DNA from 2 places in the Planococcus alpniumensis genome. Region 2 is predicted to be linked to the other one. Evidence: riboswitches for the same ligand, from Rfam matches in the RefSeq annotation. Region 2 holds a riboswitch; the other holds the start of a gene.

Region 1 (9,428 bases), 3.0 Mb from region 2:
ACTTTTTACCAATAGCCCGAACAATCAAAAATGCGATTAAAATCCCGATGACTTGAGCGGCAATAACCCCCGCTTTAACTAATAAATTTCCCCAGTCAATATCAATAAAATCAAACAAACAATCATTCCTTTCACGTTCTTCTTGCGCTGCATTGAATAAACTCCAAACGACGCAGCTTCTATGTTTTTACCTGTCTCTTTATAACATATATCAGGGTCTCATTTCATTTCTGGGCTATATTATTGTAGCTCAGAACCATCACCTCACGCCTTTTTCAAAAGTTTTTCACTAAAAAGCTTGCAGGTTACCTTGCGTCACCATCTATGTTTGAAATAGCTAATCAAACAGGAGTGATAAAAATGACGACAGCTTTCTTTGGAAGCAAGGGAATGTGGAGTTGGAAAGAACTAATATACTTATTGGCCATAGTATTGATAGCTGTTCCAATTTTTGTTGAATACAGCTTATACCATTACCTCGTGAACTTTTTCGGCAATGAATTGCATGCGGGTACACTGACCGGTTTGGTTATGTCCATTATTTTTATGGCCTCTCTTTATTTCATCGTACTCAAGCCAAATGGACAGTCTTGGAAAACGGTTGGTGTCCACACTTTCTCACCCGGGCACTGGAAGCCGATCATGATATGGTCAATTGTATTAATCGTTGTGAGCATCGTTTTGGTAATTATCATGGCAGAGTTTGGCGTTGGAACCGACAACAGCAAAACCGACAGCCTGCAATCACAATTGACACGCTTGAATTTCTTCATCGGACTTATCTCCGCCGCTGTCATTTCGCCCATTTACGAGGAAATTTTCTACCGCGGCTTTCTGTACCGCTTTTTCAGCAGCCGTTATGGCATAGGAGTAGGCATGCTGCTAAGTGCTTCCATATTTACTTTAGTGCATATTCCAACATTCAATACTCTTCCCGTGAACTTTGTTTCTGGCCTTATTTTTGCATGGATCTACCAAAAAACAGGTTCTGTCCTTCCATGTATCTTGATGCACGGACTTTTCAATGGCATTGCTGTAATCCTCACCGCTACCGCTTAGCCTTGGCCGCCCATTCGAGGAATTCAATTATGGCTGGATTAATGGCGTACAGCCCGAGATCTTCGGAAACTTGCGCCGATTTCCTGGCTTCCCAAAAAGCTTCTGCCAATTGGGGATCATTGCCGAAAGTTTCTGCCGATAAAATATCAACGTCAGCTAAAATCAATTGCCCCTCTTTTGAAGAGGGAGAAGTTCCTTTATCTAAGCATATTTCAATTCTTTTGATGATATTGATCCACTTTTTGGTCGCCAAGTCGCCGCTTTCAAGTTTGGGCAAACCCTTGTTCAAAACTTCTTGTTGTTGTGATGAAAAATAATGGCTCCATATTTTTTCATTCTGCGGCTTAGCAACCAGGGAAATAAGGTCTTCCCAATGAATTGTCTCTTCCAATTCCAACAGGTTGAGTAAAGACTGCGTGTGCTTTAAGGAATGTTGAAGCTGGTCGATTTCATTCATCAATAAAGATTTATGGACAGCTAAAATCGAATCGATCGATTGCTCTGCCAAAATACTGCGGCTGTCTTCCAGCGATAAATTCAGCGACTTGAGCAGCAGAATCTTTTGCAGCTTCAAAATATCTTCTACTGAATAGCAGCGCTTTCCACCCGCCTCTTTTCTCGAAGGCTCAACCAATCCAATTTGATCGTAATAGCGTATGGTCCGGACAGATACATTCAATCGCTTAGATAATTCTCCAGTCGTTAAGTATTCTTTCTCCATACGATATGCCAAATCGCCACTCCCTTTAATTTAGTTCCATGTTTCATCCAATTTATCCGCATAGAATCCAATTGCCTTCTTATAAGCTGAAATGTTTTTGTCAGCAGAAGTTTCCGCTAAACACTTGAGCAATATATCCATTGCTTGCTGATGTTCTGCTAAATTATACAAAGTCATTGCCAAAAAGACTTTCAATGCCTGATTGGATGGAAAAAGTTCTATTCCTTTTGCAAAAGTGCTTCTCGATTTTTCGTATTCGCCTAAGGTCCGGTAAGTGCTGCCTAGCCCCAGTAATGCGCCTTCTAAATCCTCTTTTTCAAGCCCGAGTTGGATAGCTTTTTCGTAATAGGGAACCGCCTTTTCTTCTTCTCCAAGCAAATCAAAGCTCCAAGCGCACTGGTAATTGATTTGTGGGTGTTCGGGGAATTGCTGTGCCAGTACAGTCAGCAATTGATTTGATTCCTCTTGTTTACCAGCCGCTCTTAGCTCGATAGCTTCCTTCAAGACTGTCTTCATGTTTCCATCCTCCTTAGATCCTCATATGTCCAGTTTACCATTTGGAAATAAGTTGAAAGTAACTTTTCGCCGCATGCTGGCATCAATCCGTTTTCAAAAACTTTTTGATGGAACGCTTACATTTTCCATAAAGGTTTCACTCTTGTTTCAGGTGGTAGATAAAGGGAGAAACCAACTATTACCAACCTGAGGAGAGATTGAAATGGCGAATATCCAAAATCCTAGAACACAATATACGACGGAAGATTTTCCGAAGCAATACCAGGAAGCACCTGGCGTACAAAACCAAATGACTCCTGTGCCGGACTGCGGCGAGAAGACGTATAAAGGCTCTGGCAAGCTCGAGGGCCGCAAAGCTTTAGTTACCGGCGGTGATTCCGGAATCGGGCGTGCTGCAGCTATCGCTTACGCAAGAGAAGGCGCAGACGTAGCGATCAACTACTTACCTGCGGAGCAATCAGATGCGGATGAAGTGAAACAATTGATCGAAGCAGAAGGCCGCAAAGCCGTCTTGATTCCCGGCGACTTGAGCAACGAAGCGTTCAACAAAGAAATGGTTGAAAAAGCGAACACTGAACTTGGCGGATTGGATATTTTGGCACTCGTCGCCGGCAAACAGCAAGCCGTCAAAGACATTGCCGACCTTCCGACAGAGCAGCTTGAAAAAACATTCCAAGTCAATGTCTATTCCATGTACTGGACAGTGAAAGCGGCGCTTCCATACCTTCCGGAAGGCGCGTCGATCATCACGACGAGCTCAGTTGAAGGCTTTGACCCAAGCCCGATGCTGCTGGATTATTCAGCAACGAAATTCGCGATCATCGGCTTCACGAAATCCTTATCCAAACAATTGGCGGACAAAGGCATTCGCGTCAACTCAGTCGCGCCAGGCCCAATCTGGACAGCGCTTCAAATTTCCGGTGGACAGCCGCAGGAAAACATTCCGGAATTCGGCAAAGGTACACCGGAAACGCCAATCGGCCGCGCAGGCCAACCGGCAGAACTCGCCTCTGTCTATGTCTTCCTGGCTTCCATCGAATCCAGCTATGTTACAGGACAGATCTACAGCATCACTGGCGGCATGACGACCGCATAAGTTGATATTCAAAAAGCGTGGGGCACCGATTGAATCGGTGCCCCACGCTTTTTTCATTAAATATTTTTCAACCATGTCATCAGGCGCAAAATCTCGAAGGGTTCTGCCCATGTGATGACAAAAAGGATGACGAAGAAAACTGAGAGCGACCAAACCTTCAATTGGCCCGGCTCTCTTTTCAATACAGCAATGAACACGGCGCCTGCCGCTGCAAACAGCAACAGAAAACCGATAAGTGCAAGCGGCTCGGAATACCCGGATATCAACCGATTAAGCATAAACAGCATGCTCCCCAATACGATAAGCCCAATTGAATATTTACTGAACATCTCGTCTCCTCCTTTTTCAAGAAAGCCCGCGGCCTGCCATCAAGGTGCAAATCCGTAGTAGAACAGGATATGTGCATAGAAACCGAAGAATGCGACTACCAAAGTCATCAGGACAAATAACACTAGCATGATGATTTTGGAAACTTTGCCGATGTCTAGCCGCCATACGCCTTTATAGACCTGCACCCATAGCGCAAAAACGAATGGAACGACCATCAACAGATAGAAAATGGCGAGGCCGTTCCCAAAGACGTCGAAATAATCCCGGTTTACACTGTCGCTGGTCCTGAAATAACGGCTCATTCCCAAAAAGAACGCAAGAAATGATAGTTGCACCAAAAGCCCGTAGATAAACAAAGGAATTCTGAATTTCCCTAAGTTTCGCAGCATCCACAAGACAAAGCAGTAAATGATGGCGACTATAATGGCTATGTAAAAACTGAATGGATAGAAAATATGAACACTTCCTTTTTCGGGTTTACTCTACCAAAGCGGCTCTTCTTCATCAGTCAATTCGACTAAAACTGGATAACTAGCAATAATCACAAAGAAACTGGCGGCCAATAGAATTAATATAGTAGCCAACGAAAGATCAAATAAAACCCCGAAGAGCATAACCAGTGGCGTTAGAAAATTTAAAAGGCCGGCTCTTTTTTTCGACGGCGTAGTAAGAAATTGCTTTTTTCCGCAGTACGGGCAAATCATTCCCGTATCCAATGTAAACATCTTTTTGACCGTCTGCTTCCAGCCCCATTGTTGATGGCAGTTTTGACAAATCGGCATGGACTCCCCCCCAATGAGTTTTTTATTTAATTCACACTCTTTAAGACCTTGTCCTTATTAGACTAACAGAGATAACCAAAAATTCCCACGACATAAATACCAATTAACTGGATTTCGCTCTTTAAGTTAAGAGCTCTCCCGAATCTATCTTCACTAAAAAAAGAGCAAGAACTGGATGCCAGTTCTTGCTCTCAGAGTGTTGAAGAAGTCTATTAATTCGTTACGAATTAGAATGGAATCATTTTTTCTACATTCAACAATCAACGATTTCTTTAAGTATTTGGAGAAGTGTTCGCTCGTAACCCCGTCTGCTCAATAATGCTGCGCATTACTTTCGCAAAGATAAGTTCTTCCGTAGGTCGACCTTATCTTTCCTGTGGAATAGCGAGACGACCGAGACCCCGCAAGGCGCAAAGCGGCTGAGGAGGCTTGGGCGCGAGCCCACGGAAAGCGAGCGATAAGCTTCGGAAAATACGATTTCTTACCTTTCTCGACAGCCTGAAAGCAAGAACTGGATGCCAGTTCTTACTCTCGAAGCTCTTAATTCATATAGCGATGCTTTCTCAAACTGTTCAAATTAGCGATTTCCTGCAGGAGATCTTCCCCAATATTCGTCTCCCGCACCTTTTTGCGCTCGAGTTCTTCGTCGACCAATCGTTTGATCGACAAGACGTCGGTCCCGTTTTGCAATACCTCTTCCTTGGAATTAAAGCGTTGGTGGGCGACAAGCTGCATGCCGTAGGAATTGTACAGCAGCGTATAACCGGCGATTCCGGTTGTCGATTGATAGGCTTTCGAAAACCCGCCATCGATGACGATCATTTTACCGTTCGCTTTGATCGGGTCTTCCCCGTCCCGTTCCTTGACCGGTGTATGCCCATTGATGATGCGGCCGTGGTCGGGATTCAAATCGAATTCCGCGAGCATTTTGCGGCACATGTCTTCGTCTTCACGCAAATGATAATACGGGTTTTTCCGTTCTTTATGCGTTTCTTTGTCTTTGATGAAATAGCGTTCGAACGTCGTCATTTCACGCTTTCCAAACAGCGAGGAATTCTCGCCTGTCCATTGGTACCACACCATGTCAGTCGCGAAATCATCGGTCTCTTCCGGATGCGCGAATGCGTAGCGGGTATATTCTTCGAACACATCGAGCAGTTCCCGTCCGGCGTAGCTTTCGCCTTCAATTTTCATTTGCTTCATATCGCCGTTCTCCTCGAGCGGGATGCAGCCATGGATCAGCAAATTGCCGTTGTATTGGAGATACAGCCGGCCTTTTTTCATGAGGAAATTCATGTGCCGCGATAGTTTTTCGGAATGCTGGATGGAGAACAGCAATTTGTCGATCACTTGCTGCTCTTCGTCGAGCAAGCGGTCGGGTTGTTCCGGGTCGATTGTGGCAAAGCATGTGTTCTCAAGCGGATAAGTTTTGCCGTGGATCGTCGCTTCGTTTTTATCGTAATCGACTTTCTCTAAGAGCAGGCGATCTTCCATGGCGAAGCAGGAACGCCGTTTGATGATTGGGCTTTCGAGCTTGAACTGGATGATCGAAATCGCCTGGTGGATTTTGGTGATCTGCAGCTGTTCCTGCTCTGTTAATTGTTCACCTGAGATGCGCTTCGGATGGAAGGCCGGATTGTCCTCATAATATTTCTCCGCCAAATTCAACAGGGGGCGTAAATTGATACCATACACATCCTCGATGATGTCCAGGTTGTTATAGCGTGCACAGATGCGGATAATATTCGCGAGGCAGACTTTGGAGCCGGAGTAGGCGCCGATCCACAGGACATCGTGGTTGCCCCATTGGATATCGACGGAATGGTAATCAATAAGCGTGTCCATAATCTTATGCGGATCCGGGCCCCGGTCGTAAATATCGCCGACAACGTGCAGATGGTCGACAGTCAGCCGCTGCATCGTATAGGCGAGACTGACAATCAGCTTATCCACTTGTCCGAGTGAAATAATCTGCTCGAGCATTTTCGCGTAATATTCTTTCTTGTTGGTGAACTCGTCCGTTTTGTATAGAAGCTCTTCAATAATGTAGACGAACTGCTTCGGCAAGGCTTTGCGTAATTTGGAGCGTGTGTATTTGGATGAAGCGTAAGCTACCAACTTGAGCAGCCGCTCAATCGTTTCGATATACCATTCCTTCAGCTCTTGCTTGCTGCTGAACTGGCTTTTGATCAGGCTCAATTTCTCTTCCGGGTAATAGACGAGCGTCGCGAATTCATTGAGCTCTTCTTCTCCCATCTCCCCCTCGAACAAATCCCTGATTTTCACTTTGACGTTGCCGGAGCCGTTGCGCAACACGTGCTGGAATGCCTGGTATTCGCCGTGGAGGTCGCTGACGAAATGCTCCGTCCCTTTCGGCAAATTCAAGATGGCTTCCAGGTTGATGATCTCTGTCGCCACTTTTTCTTCGCTATCGTATTTTTCTGCTAGTAGATCCAAGTATTTTGAACTGATCATACGGCACCCTCCTTCAAGTAATATGTCTTAATCGAATTCAATTGAAAGCAAATTCCTGAAAAGCGTAGTCATCAAACAGGCTTGCGGAAGGAATTTCTCTATATTTCCAGTCTATAGCAGTTTCCGCGAAGGCTCTAGTATTAATTGAAAGGTGAAAGAAAATGTAAAGGCCATTGATGTTCGATCCTCAAATTTTTGAACCATAAATTTTTCATTCCTGAGAGTCTAGCGTGATTGAGCCATTTACGGGTAAGGAGGAATAACAGGAATCAACATTTAATGGAAAGGACTTGTTATGACACAATCTCTTATCAGCTTGCTCATTCTCGGTTTTATCGTGATAACTCATATTCTAGTTTGGAAATGGGCCGCCTATATTCAAGAAAAATATGCCGACGATGCCAGGAAGAGGCGGATTGCTGGGGGCATCCTTTTTATGTCCCTTGCGGCATTGTTCGGTTTGTCCGCGCTCTTTCTCATACAATCTTCTTTTTAAAGATCGCGAAATCAAGAAAGGATAGGATAGGACGTGACACAGCTTTTTATTTCAGTGGGACTTTTAGGATTTATCATTATGACTCACCTGCTGGTCAGCAAATGGGCTCAATATTTTCACGAGCAACACGGCAACGATCCGCAGCAAACACGAAAAGGCATTTTGATGATTACGCTTCCCTTGCTAGCTGTTTTGGCGATTGCGGCTTTGTTTTTGTTTCAAACTTCTCAATAAGTGTTACGTAAAAGCTTTAATAGGTATATAGTTACTATTTTAATGCAACATACTGGAATTATAATAAGAAAAAAACTGAAAAAGGCAAACTTACCTGAAAAGGAAGGACGCAAAGCCATGAGCCTACCCACTGCTTACGCAGTGCACGGTCGTCAGGTTGCCAGGCACCCGTTTTGTGGGCCTCGGCTAACAGAATGGAGGAAAAGAATATGTTGAAGAAAGCGGCGATGTTGATGTTCGCAATGTCTCTCATGCTGACAGCGTTCAGCCATGCAGAAAATGTACAGGCAAGCGGCGATGCGCCTGATACCCGTGCCACTTGGCTATGGAACCCATGGATGTTCGTAGAAGATGAAGGGGCAGTACTCACTTTTCTCGAAAACAAAAACGTCAATAAAGTCTATGTTCAAATCGACCGTGACATTCCTAAAGATACGTACCGCAGCTTTGTCGCGCAAGCGCACGCACGCGGCATAGCTGTATTCGCACTCGACGGGGCGCCTTCTTGGGTTGCGCCAAAAGGTTATACAAACCAGAACATGTTGATGAACTGGCTGGGTAATTACCAAAGCGGGTCGACGGAGCAAGCGAGTTTTGATGGTATCCACTTGGATGTGGAGCCTTATTTGTACAGCGGCTGGAATTCGAATCGCGCTGCTACAGTGAAGTCCTATCAATCGCTTCTGCAAAGAGCCATTGTCAGCTCAGCTCACCTGAACTTGCCGCTTGAAGCCGACATGCCTTTTTGGTTCGACGAGATTCCTTACAAAAATACCTTCGGCAGCGGATTATTGGCTGAGTGGGTCATTGCAAATACGGACGGAGTCACACTGATGGCTTACCGGGATTCAGCCCCGATGATCATCGAAATCGTCAAAAATGAAATCGCCATGGCCGAAAAGTATGGCAAGAATGTAGTAGTGGGAGTGGAAACAGGGGTTACCGATGAAGGCAGCATCATCACCTTCGCCGAAGAAGGCGAAGCGTTCATGAATGTTCAGCTTGCTGAAGTGGCGGCTCATTACTCCGGACACTCTTCCTATGAAGGAAACGCCATCCACCATGTTGGCAGCTGGATGACGCTCAAGCCTTGAAAAGAACGGACACTTCTCCTGATCTTTGGAAGTGTCTTTTTATTTTTCATCGGCCTGCTGCAGAAACAGCGTGACTGAACAATGTCCTTGGATAGCCATGTTTCTGAGAGTAAATTACTTACCTGGAAGCTGATTGATGTTATTCTATAAGTGGAAAATATTATCTATTTAACTATTCTATTGGCATATTACGGAATATCATTTGCCAGTCTAAAACCTACATATCGTCCCACATCAATTTCGGGACATTCTTCGAAGGATGGTGAAAGAACTTGGCCCAAACAGATTATAAAGCTTTACTTGCCAGTCGAATGGAAAGGGATTTTTCGAAATGGGCTGCTCAAGGTGAAATCCAAGAGCGTGAAGTCTACCGATTTTTGCATACCATGAAAGGCACCGCTGGGACGATCGGCATGATGGAGCTGTCCGATTTTTGCGCAACCGAGCTGGATGCTTTCTCAGAACACAGCACCGAGTTGCTGACGGTCGATTCGCTGACGGGATTCATGTCTTCGTTCCGACATTATTTTTCAGCTGAAGAGGCCACAAGCCCAGAAGAGCCGGAGTTGGAGATGCCTGAAAGCAAAGCTTCGAATGAAGAAGCCCTCGTATTGGTCATCGATCC
Region 2 (9,428 bases):
TTGCTGATACACCGTCAAATTGGTGTCCGGTGCTCCTGTATCTTGCAATTCGAATACTTGTCCGTTTTGGTCCATGATGACGATTTGCTCCATCGGCAGATTCGGCACTGATTTGCTGACCAAATGATACAAACCGTTGATTTGTTTCTGGTCCAAATTCAAGGTGCCATCGCCTTGGATGACAATTGATGCGGTCGATACTTGTTCTTCATCGGTCAACCAAACGTTTTCTTTCGGCAAGGTGATCATGACGTTCGCATCAGTCACGCCGGCGATTTGTTTTACCAAATACGCAAGTTCGTTTTGCATCGCATCGCGTTCGACAACGTCAAAATGGCGGTCGGTCATGCCGAGCCCCATATTTTCACTGAATATGCCGTAAGTGACATTGCCGTTTTTCGGCAAACCTTCTGCCGCTAAGCTTACTTTCAAGCTGGCAACTTGCTCGTCCGGGACGGAGATGGTCGAACCGTCCGTTGACACTTCGACTGGAATTCCTTGGGTTTCAATCGCCGCCTTGATTTCGCCTGCTTCCGCAGGATCCAGATTGGAGTACAAAGGCGACATATTCGTTTGGCTATTGAAGAAAACAAAAAGCCCTAGGGCAAGTAATGTGATGAAAAAGGACGCGGCCATCAGCCATTTGGTCGCTTTCGATAAACTGCCCCAGGAGTCTTTTGTTTTGGTTTTATAAGTTTCGAACTTCTCTTTCATTGAACGCACACCTTAATCGTTTTCATACCTGCATTCTCATCACTTCTTGGTACGCTTCCACTACTTTGTTGCGCACTTGCATCGTCATTTGCAGCGACAAGCTCGCTTTTTGCGAAGCGATCATCACTTCATGGACATCTTTCACTTCGCCCGTCAACAATTGATCCGTCTTTTTATCGGATACATTTTGCGCCGCGCTGACTTCTTTCAATGCATTCTTGAAGACATCTCCGAACCCTGTCGCTTGCGGCTCCGGTTGCATTTTTTCCAAGAATTGATTTTGCAGAAACGGCGTCTGCAACTGTGCAATTTTATCCATGCTGCCCCTCCTAAACTAAACTTCGTTATTTTCCGATTTCAAGTGCTTTCATAAACATGCTTTTTGAAGCGTTCATCGCGGTGACGTTTGCTTCATAGGAACGCGTCGCCGACATCAAATCGACCATTTCCTTAATCGGATCCACATTCGATGTGCGTACGTAGCCTTCTGCATCGGCATCCGGATGCTCTGGATCGTAGGTAACAGGAAATGGCGTCGCATCTTCGCGGATCGCGCTCGCTTTTACACCGGCTCCGGCTCCTTTATTTTCCATGGCTGCCGTCAGCTGTTTGGCAAACGGCGATGTGCCGGCTGTCGATAATTCCACGGTCTTGCGGCGGTACGGTACCCATTCCCCGTCGACCAATTCAGCGCGGTTCGTATTGGCATTGGCAATATTCGAAGACACAACATCCATCCGCAAACGATTGGCGGTGAGGCCGGATGCGCTAATGTTCAGGCCATTAAATAAAGACATACACTTTATCTCCCTCCATTGATGACTGAACTCAAACTGGACAACTTGCCGTTGACGCGCTCTGTAACGGCGTTATACCATAATTGGTTTTTCGCAAGCTCCGCCATTTCAAAATCCATATCGACATTATTGCCGTTCGGCGTCATTTTTGTATTGTGGTTGACTGTCACCGGCGAGGCCCCTTGCCCGCTTTGAAACTCCAGGTGGCGTGTATCGGTACGATAGCTCTTCATCTGTGAAGCACTTGCTTGTTCCATCGCCTGCTGAAAATTCACTTGCTTGCTTTTGTAGTTGGCCGTGTCGACATTGGCGATATTTCCTGCATGGACACGTTGTTTGAGTGTTGAAGTCGACAACGCTTGCTCCATTTTTTGAATGCTTGATGGAAAGATATTCATCTTTTTTCTCCCCCGTTTCTAAAATTTGCCCAAATAAAAAACCCACTTTGAAAAAGGCGGATTTGAGTCAAATCTACCATCTTTCGGTAGCCCGGCGATCCTGTGTCTTAGACAGTTAGACCCGTAGCTTTGCGTCCTTAACTTTCGTATAAGTTTGCTATTTTCGTCATGATATGGGTATATTTTTCTTTAAACTCGTCTTTTAGAATCATTTTGAGTCATCACTACCTCGGTATAGTATCATGCTTTTTTTATTTTGGCTATTTTATTTTATAAAAAAATTCTACTATTTTTTCCATTTAATCTACGGTTTTCTGTTAAAATGAGAATATCACATTGAACTAATAGTTCTAAAGACTAAAAAATAGAGGGTGAATAGGTAATATGTTTCGAGGATTATACACAGCGACTTCGGGAATGATGTCTCAAAATAGAAATCAACAAATATTGACAAATAATCTATCTAATTCCAATACTCCGGGATTCAAGACAGACGAATCGGCAATTCGTTCATTTCCACAGCAATTGATTAAGGCGCAAAATGCCAATCAGCCTGCGCCGATTGGCAGGCTCTCCACTGGCGTCTACGTCCAAGAAGCCATTCCTTCATTTTTGCAGGGGCCGATACGCGAAACAGGCAACGCCACCGATTTGGCTTTGGTCGACGATAATTTATTGCCGGATGCCGAAACCGGCGAGCGCGGCACTTTGTTGTTTGCGGTTGAAACCGAAGAAGGCGACGTTCGCTATACGCGAAATGGACAGTTTACGGTCGATGCGGAAGGATTTCTTGCCACCAGCTTCGGCCAGCGAGTGCTTGGCGATAACCTTCAGCCGCTGCAAGTCGGCGATAGCGGCTTTGCTGTTCAAAATAATGGCGGCCTTACCCTAGCGGATGGAACCAATGCCGGAAGCTTATGGATCGGGACTGCAAATGAGCCGGAACAACTGATCAAGCAAGGCCATAACTTGCTTGCTTGGGCGGGAGACGACGCGGACGCACCGGCACTCGCTGAAGATGCTGAACGATTCGTCAAGCAAGGCTTCATCGAACAGTCGAATGTCGATTTGACACGAACGATGACCGATATGATGACCGCTTATCGTGGATTTGAATCCAACCAAAAAGTAATCCAGGCCTATGACCGCAGCATGGAAAAAGCGGTCAATGAAATCGGGCGGGTTTAATAAGGAGCCAAACAGATGAACATCCAAATGAACGCAGCGAGCAGCTCAATGCGCGAACTGCAGAAGAAAATCGACATGATCGCCAATAACGTCGCCAATGTCAATACGACCGGTTATAAAAAACAAGAAGCTAATTTTGCAGACACGCTGCTTCATAGCGTCAACAAGCAAGCCGGCCCTGCCAATGAAATCGGCCGGAGCACGCCAAACGGTCTGCGCATTGGCGGAGGGACGCTGTTATCCGACGGCGTCACCCGGCATTCGCTCGGCCAAATGCAGCAAACCGGCCGTGAATTGGATTTTGCCATCGATTCCCCGAATAGCTATTTCCGGGTCTCGAACGAAGAGGGCATTTATTACACTAGAAACGGATCGTTCCAAGCCGAGCCGATTGCAGGCAGCGAGCGATTGGCGCTTGTCACCGCTTCGGGCGATTCAGTGCTGGACGCTGATGGAACGCCGATCACGCTTGCAGCGGGATACGAAGAATTGAACATCGGGACAAACGGCTTCGTGACGGCAACTTATGCCGGCCAAGCGGCTGAAACTTTCCAATTCGGAACCGCTCAAATTAACCGGACCGCCCTACTGGAAAAAACAGGCGATAACCGCTACCGCTTGCCTGGGACTGAAGCCGAGCAAATTGCAGCCGGCGCCTTGGAACTCGGAGGTTCTGCTATTTCCCAAGCGGTGCTGGAAACTTCAAACGTTGACATGGCGAGCGAAATGACCGAACTGATCGCCACGCAGCGCCTCTTTCAATCACAAGGCCGCGCGATTTCTTTTGCGGACGATATGATGGGCTTAGTCAATACGATGAAGTCCTAAAATTATCCATTTTATATTTGATTGCTATAGCAACAAAAAAACCCGTATTTCCAGATTACTCCTGGAAATACGGGTTTTCTTATGTAATGAAATGGATAGCAGCCACTCAAGGAATTCTCTTGTTCTCTAAGTTGTTTGATCGGACTCAAAGTTCCCATAACTGGGTTTCTAAAAATAAAAACAGCCGATGCCTGTATGCATCCGCCGTTTATCGAAGAAAATCCATTAAGTTTGTCTGCATGATCTTGGCAGATGATGACAGGCTCGCTTGGTAAATGCTTTCCTCACTTTTTAACTTTATTAGTATTTCAGCATAGTCTACATCTTCTATAGAAGATAACGCAGATCCAAGAGAAAGCTTGGCGTCCAATATGCGGCTTTCGGTCGCTTCGATTCGGTTTTGGCGGGCGCCGTTTTCAGCCGCTGCGGTTAATAAACGTTCCAGCGCTTCGTCAATGCCATCCAGTCCAACTTGCCCGCCCGCTTGGATGCTGTCAGCAAGTTGGCCGACCACCCAGAACAAATTGCTCGGATCTTCTGCATTGCCGACGAGCGTTTGAGGCAGAATACCAATTTCAACTTGTAAGCCCGGGCCGATTTTAGCCGTTTTCACCGGGCCGTCAACATCGACTGTTTCAAATGAAGTAGCTGTTGGAAATGGCTTCACCGTACCATCCGTACCCCCAAATAAATATCTTCCATCAACTTCCGAGTTGGCAAATTGGCGTAATTGCTCATTCAGCACGCCGACCTCTTTGAAAATCAATTCGCGATCTTCTGGAGATAATATTCCGCTCCCGCCTTGAACCCCAAGCTCCCGGATGCGCTGGGTGACATCGACCATCGCTTGGATGGAGCGATCATTTTCATCCAGCCATAAGTTGGCATCTCCGATATTGCGTTCAAATTGATCATTTGCCGACATGACAGTTTTCAAGCTCATCGATTTAGCCACCGCTTGCGGATCGTCGGACGGTTTATGGAGCAATTTACCGCTTGATGCCTGCAAGTTGGTTTTCTCAAAGCGCCCGAGATTTTGCTGCATATGGTTGACGGAATTTTGATGCATCATTTGTTGGGTTACTCTCATTGGATTGTCCTCCGTTTATCAGCTTTAGCGTGCAGCCATTCGGTTAATGATTGTATCAAGCATTTCATCGGTGGTCGACACCAAGCGCGCTGCTGCATTGTAGGCATGCTGGAATTTCACCAAGTTCGACATTTCCTCATCCAGCGAAACACCCGCGACTGACTGGCGGCGGTTTTCGGTCGATACCATCAATTGCTGTTGCGTTGAAACCGCATAGCCTGCACTCTGTGCTTCCGCACCTAAGCCGCTGACCAGTGCCCGAAAATCGGCTTGCACTTTTTTCACGTCTTCATCAAGGCCGTTCGGCAGTTCGAGCTTGGTATCTTTTGCCACACGCAATTCGCCTGCTGCCGTATTTTCAAAAACATTGCCGTTCGCTTCAGCGAATTCTGTCACCGCGACGTTAACGTTTTCTCGGTAGCTCGTGACAGTAGCTGCGGCTTCCGCGAGTCCGCCAAGCTTGCCGCCGGCTGTCTCAGGCTCGAGTGCTTCGCCGGCTTTCACCGGCTGATTGTTTGCCGCTAGTGTTAGCGCATAGCTGCCATCTGTTTTTTCTGAAACTTTGATGTCCATCAACTGAGACAATTTGTCGACGGCCGCGTCGCGTTCATCGCGCAGATTGTTTGCCTGCGGGCCTGTCCGCATGATGTTTTTGTTCAATTCTTCAATTCGCGAGATCAAGGTCTGCGCTTCTTTCTCCGCTGCCGTTGTACGCTCTGTCAACTCTGTGGCCAAATCGCCCATCGACCGGTCAATCGTTTTTGCCACGTCCGCAAATGCTTGCGCCCGCTCTTTTACGACTGCTTGTACGGCAAGGTTCGATGGATCGCTTTCCAAGTCTTGCCAAGCATTCCACAACCGGCCCATCGAAGCATTGAGGCCGTTATCTCCCGGCTCCCCGAGAATCGTTTCGACATTTCCAAGCGCCTCGCTCTTTGCTTGCCATGTTGCAAATTCCGCGGTATGTCCGCGGTACTGCTGATCGAGAAAGCGGTCCCGCACACGCATCACTGAGTCGATGGAAACACCGGTCCCGAGCTGGCCTGCGCCTTGTTTGGTCCAGACGTCAAGAGAAACAGAGGAACTCGTATTCACTTGTTGGCGCGAGTAGCCTTTCGTATTGGCATTCGCGATATTTTGGCCGGTCGTGGAGAGGCTCGCCTGGCTTGCAGACAAGCCGCGGTTGCCGGTTTCCAAAGTGTGAAAAGTTGACACGTGATCCCCTGCTTTCTTCGCGGGACTTTACGCTTTTGTATCGAAAAAGCCCCGATTGGTTGACTGTGTATTTTTGTTGCTGGATTGAGGCTGGTAATTGTATGGCTGTTTAGCAGGCGTCGTGATGTGCCCGATCATGCCCGCGATAAAATCTACGGAATCTTGCACCAGTTTCTCGTTCTGGCGGTTTTTCGCTTGCAGTTCCATGAGCAATTGTTTCAAGGTCGTTAATTGTTCCTGCAGCGCCTGTTTGGCCGTTTCATCGGTCAATTGCTCCGTGAACTGGCTGAAGCTGAGCCCAGGATGTTCTTCGAGCACTTCAATCACCAGGCGTTCTCGTTCATCTTCCAGTTGCCCAAGCCTGCGGATCAGCCGTGTTTCTTCTTTGACGAGTTCTGTCAGCTCATCGACTTTATGCTCAATCAGCACCGTTTGCTTGCGCTCCGCGTAGCGGATCAACTGCTGCTGTATTACGATCAGCTCATCAAGTGTTGCGGTCATCATTTTCAACACCGGAGTTCCCTCTCTTTCCATCGCTCAACTGTCATTTGTCAAACCAGTACTGATGGATTTTCTCAGCTACCTTGTCTTGGTCGACCTGGTACTCACCAGAGGCAACCTGCGCCTTCAGCAGCTGTATTTTTTCCTGACGGGCGATATCCGCTTCCGTATTCTTCTCGAACATCGCCTTCGCCTCACTTGAAATCTGCAGATGGTCTTCCTTTTGAAGCGGGCGCGCCTTTTGAGCCGGCGTCACCTGCATTTGTTTTTGATAAGATTGTATAAAGGAAGAACTATTCGTTTTATCAATATTCATTCCTTCACCACCTCTTAAGATTATTTCTTCGATTTATTTTTTTAATTTCCAGTGCGCTTGGTTGCTGTTTGCCCAATCCCCATCTTCAGCCAGGATCTCGTTGGCGCTTCTTAAAAACTCCAGTCGGCAGTCTTCACAGAGCATGTGGCGATGGATGAGCTGTTTGCAATGGGAGCACGGATAACCGAGATTTGGATAATCTCCTGTCAAAATCCGCCCTTCCCGCAGGAATTCAGAAATCTTATGGACAGAGACGCCGGTGAATAGATGGACATCTTCGAGAGACGCGTTCCGGTGTGCATGCTCTTGCAAAAACATATAGACTTTTTTGAATGCCGTTTCATTATCCTGGTGGCATTTCAAGCAGCAAGCGATTTGATCACGCAAGAAGAGCGCTCCGCAGCTGGGGCAATTGTCCAGTTTCGGGGTTGTCAAATGGATCACCTAGTTTCTTATCGCAATCAGTTCTACGTTGTCCGGGACTATTCGCTTTACTTTCTATACTACTAATATCGGCCATTCTTGAAAAATGTTTAGCCTTTTTCTAAAAAAACATTATTGCACTTTGAATTGCGTGACAAGCACGCGTTCCACTTTTCCTTTGCCGACCAGGCTTTCGAGCTGTGCCGTCATTTCATCCTGGAGCAAGGTAATGCCTTCTGTGCCAACCAGCTGTTCTTTTTCCATGCCCGCTACGGTTGCGATTGCCGCAGCCCGAACTTCAGCATGGCGCTTTTCCATCTCTTCTTTTACTTTTTTATCCGCTGATAAAATATTAAACTGAACCACTGCATAAGATGCCGGCGTGGCGAGATTTGTCGTGATTTCTTCCGTGTCGATGCTCAGCTCCACCATTTCATCGGCTGTCAGCGGTGCATCTGCATCCACATCTTTTTGCGTTAGGAGAAAATAAATCGCCCCTCCAGCACCCACAAGCGCCGCAATCAATAAGACCAACAATACTTTTTTCATTATCCACCTCTTACTCTTTGGTTTCGGGCTGATCTTTATAAGGCGAAATCAGCACTTCGACGCGGCGATTTTGCGCACGCCCCTCTTTTGTGTCATTCTTAGCGATCGGCTGGTATTCACTGTAGCCGGTCGCGCTGAATTTTCTAGGGTCCAAGTCGCCATTCTCCAGCAAAATTTTCATAAAGTTGATGGCACGTGCCGAACTGAGTTCCCAATTCGATTCAAACTCGCCGCCAGCTGCCGGCACATTATCTGTGTGGCCTTCGATGTAGATCATCCGCGGCGGATCACTGACGAGCAGCTCTGATAATTCGCTCGCGATCGTACGCGCCTGCTCGTCGATATTCGCGCTTCCGGATTGATACAAGACGCCTTCATTAATCGTCAGCATGAGCCCTTTATCGGTCAACTCTGTCTGAAGCTTCGGCGATAAGCCCTTTTCATCGATATACGATTCGATTTTCTCCTGGAACTCGCCCAGTTCCTGGCGGTCGCGCACAGCTTCCACTTCTTCCATCATTTCCTCGGTCATGCCTTCTTCAGGAATGATCGCAAATGGCGAAGTGTCGGTGTCCAGTTCCACTGGCGCTGACTGGTCAAGCAGCCCAGTGCCCCCCTGCAATTCCACATTGAACGATTCGGAAATGGCCTTGAATTTTTTCGCATCGACTTCGCTTGCCGCAAACAGCACGATAAATAGTGCCAAGAGCAGCGTCAAGATGTCGGCATATGGAATGAGCCAGGATTCGTCGACATGTTCCTCGTGCTTGTGTTTACGCTTCAACTTCAACACCACTCTTTTGTTCGTCTTCTAGCACACGGTCTTTAGCCGGCAGATACGTCAAAAGTTTCTCTTCTACAGTCCGTGCAGGCAAGCCCTCTTGTACAGCAAGCAAGCCTTCAAGCATAATTTGTTTCACGCGCGCTTCGTGTTCGGATTTGCGCTTTAATTTATTGGCGAATGGGTGCCACAGCACATATCCCGTGAAAATTCCGAACAGCGTCGCAATAAAGGCCGCCGAAATCGATTTCCCGAGCAATGCCACATCATCCAAATGGCCGAGCGCCGCAACGAGACCGATAACGGCACCAAGTACGCCAAGTGTCGGCGCATATGTACCGGCCTGGGTGAAAATTTTTGCGCCGAGTTCGTGGCGGTCTTCCATTGCCGCGATGTCTTCTTCCATCAAGTCACGGATATGCTCGAGCGATTGGCCATCGACGACCATCTTCAAGCCGCGCTGCAAAAATGGGTCTTCTACTTCTTCTGCACGCTCTTCCAAGGCGAGCAAGCCTTCTTTTCTTGCGACCATTGCCCAGCCGGTGAACATTGGAATCATTTCTTTGATCGACAATGTTTTCTGTTCCCCGAACAGGACTTTGAACAGCCCCGGGATGCGCTTTACTTC

What was found. A riboswitch is a leader RNA that binds a small molecule or an ion and turns the genes downstream of it on or off. The one in region 2 is predicted to bind cyclic di-GMP.
Region 1: another riboswitch for cyclic di-GMP. It lies ahead of G3255_RS16455 (amidase); the one in region 2 lies ahead of flgB (flagellar basal body rod protein FlgB).

Annotation. Positions count from the first base shown of each region.
Region 1 is NZ_JAAMTH010000001.1:3,239,427-3,248,854, forward strand. It holds gene G3255_RS16405 (mechanosensitive ion channel family protein) at 1-118, opposite strand, end outside; gene G3255_RS16410 (CPBP family intramembrane glutamic endopeptidase) at 361-1,059, shown strand; gene G3255_RS16415 (MerR family transcriptional regulator) at 1,049-1,792, opposite strand; gene G3255_RS16420 (tetratricopeptide repeat protein) at 1,811-2,296, opposite strand; gene G3255_RS16425 (SDR family oxidoreductase) at 2,499-3,392, shown strand; gene G3255_RS16430 (hypothetical protein) at 3,449-3,721, opposite strand; gene G3255_RS16435 (hypothetical protein) at 3,761-4,057, opposite strand; gene G3255_RS16440 (TIGR04104 family putative zinc finger protein) at 4,205-4,504, opposite strand; gene G3255_RS16445 (fructose-1,6-bisphosphatase) at 5,045-6,976, opposite strand; gene G3255_RS16450 (hypothetical protein) at 7,509-7,709, shown strand; cyclic di-GMP riboswitch class I at 7,783-7,874, shown strand; gene G3255_RS16455 (amidase) at 7,919-8,803, shown strand; gene G3255_RS16460 (GGDEF domain-containing response regulator) at 9,076-9,428, shown strand, end outside.
Region 2 is NZ_JAAMTH010000001.1:214,609-224,036, reverse strand. It holds gene fliF (flagellar basal-body MS-ring/collar protein FliF) at 1-714, opposite strand, end outside; gene fliE (flagellar hook-basal body complex protein FliE) at 737-1,033, opposite strand; gene flgC (flagellar basal body rod protein FlgC) at 1,059-1,511, opposite strand; gene flgB (flagellar basal body rod protein FlgB) at 1,517-1,909, opposite strand; cyclic di-GMP riboswitch class I at 1,992-2,078, opposite strand; gene G3255_RS01205 (flagellar hook-basal body protein) at 2,294-3,097, shown strand; gene G3255_RS01200 (flagellar hook-basal body protein) at 3,113-3,925, shown strand; gene flgL (flagellar hook-associated protein FlgL) at 4,134-5,015, opposite strand; gene flgK (flagellar hook-associated protein FlgK) at 5,040-6,230, opposite strand; gene G3255_RS01185 (flagellar protein FlgN) at 6,258-6,734, opposite strand; gene flgM (flagellar biosynthesis anti-sigma factor FlgM) at 6,775-7,047, opposite strand; gene G3255_RS01175 (flagellar protein) at 7,081-7,434, opposite strand; gene G3255_RS01170 (flagellar basal body-associated FliL family protein) at 7,603-8,019, opposite strand; gene motB (flagellar motor protein MotB) at 8,030-8,803, opposite strand; gene motA (flagellar motor stator protein MotA) at 8,793-9,428, opposite strand, start outside.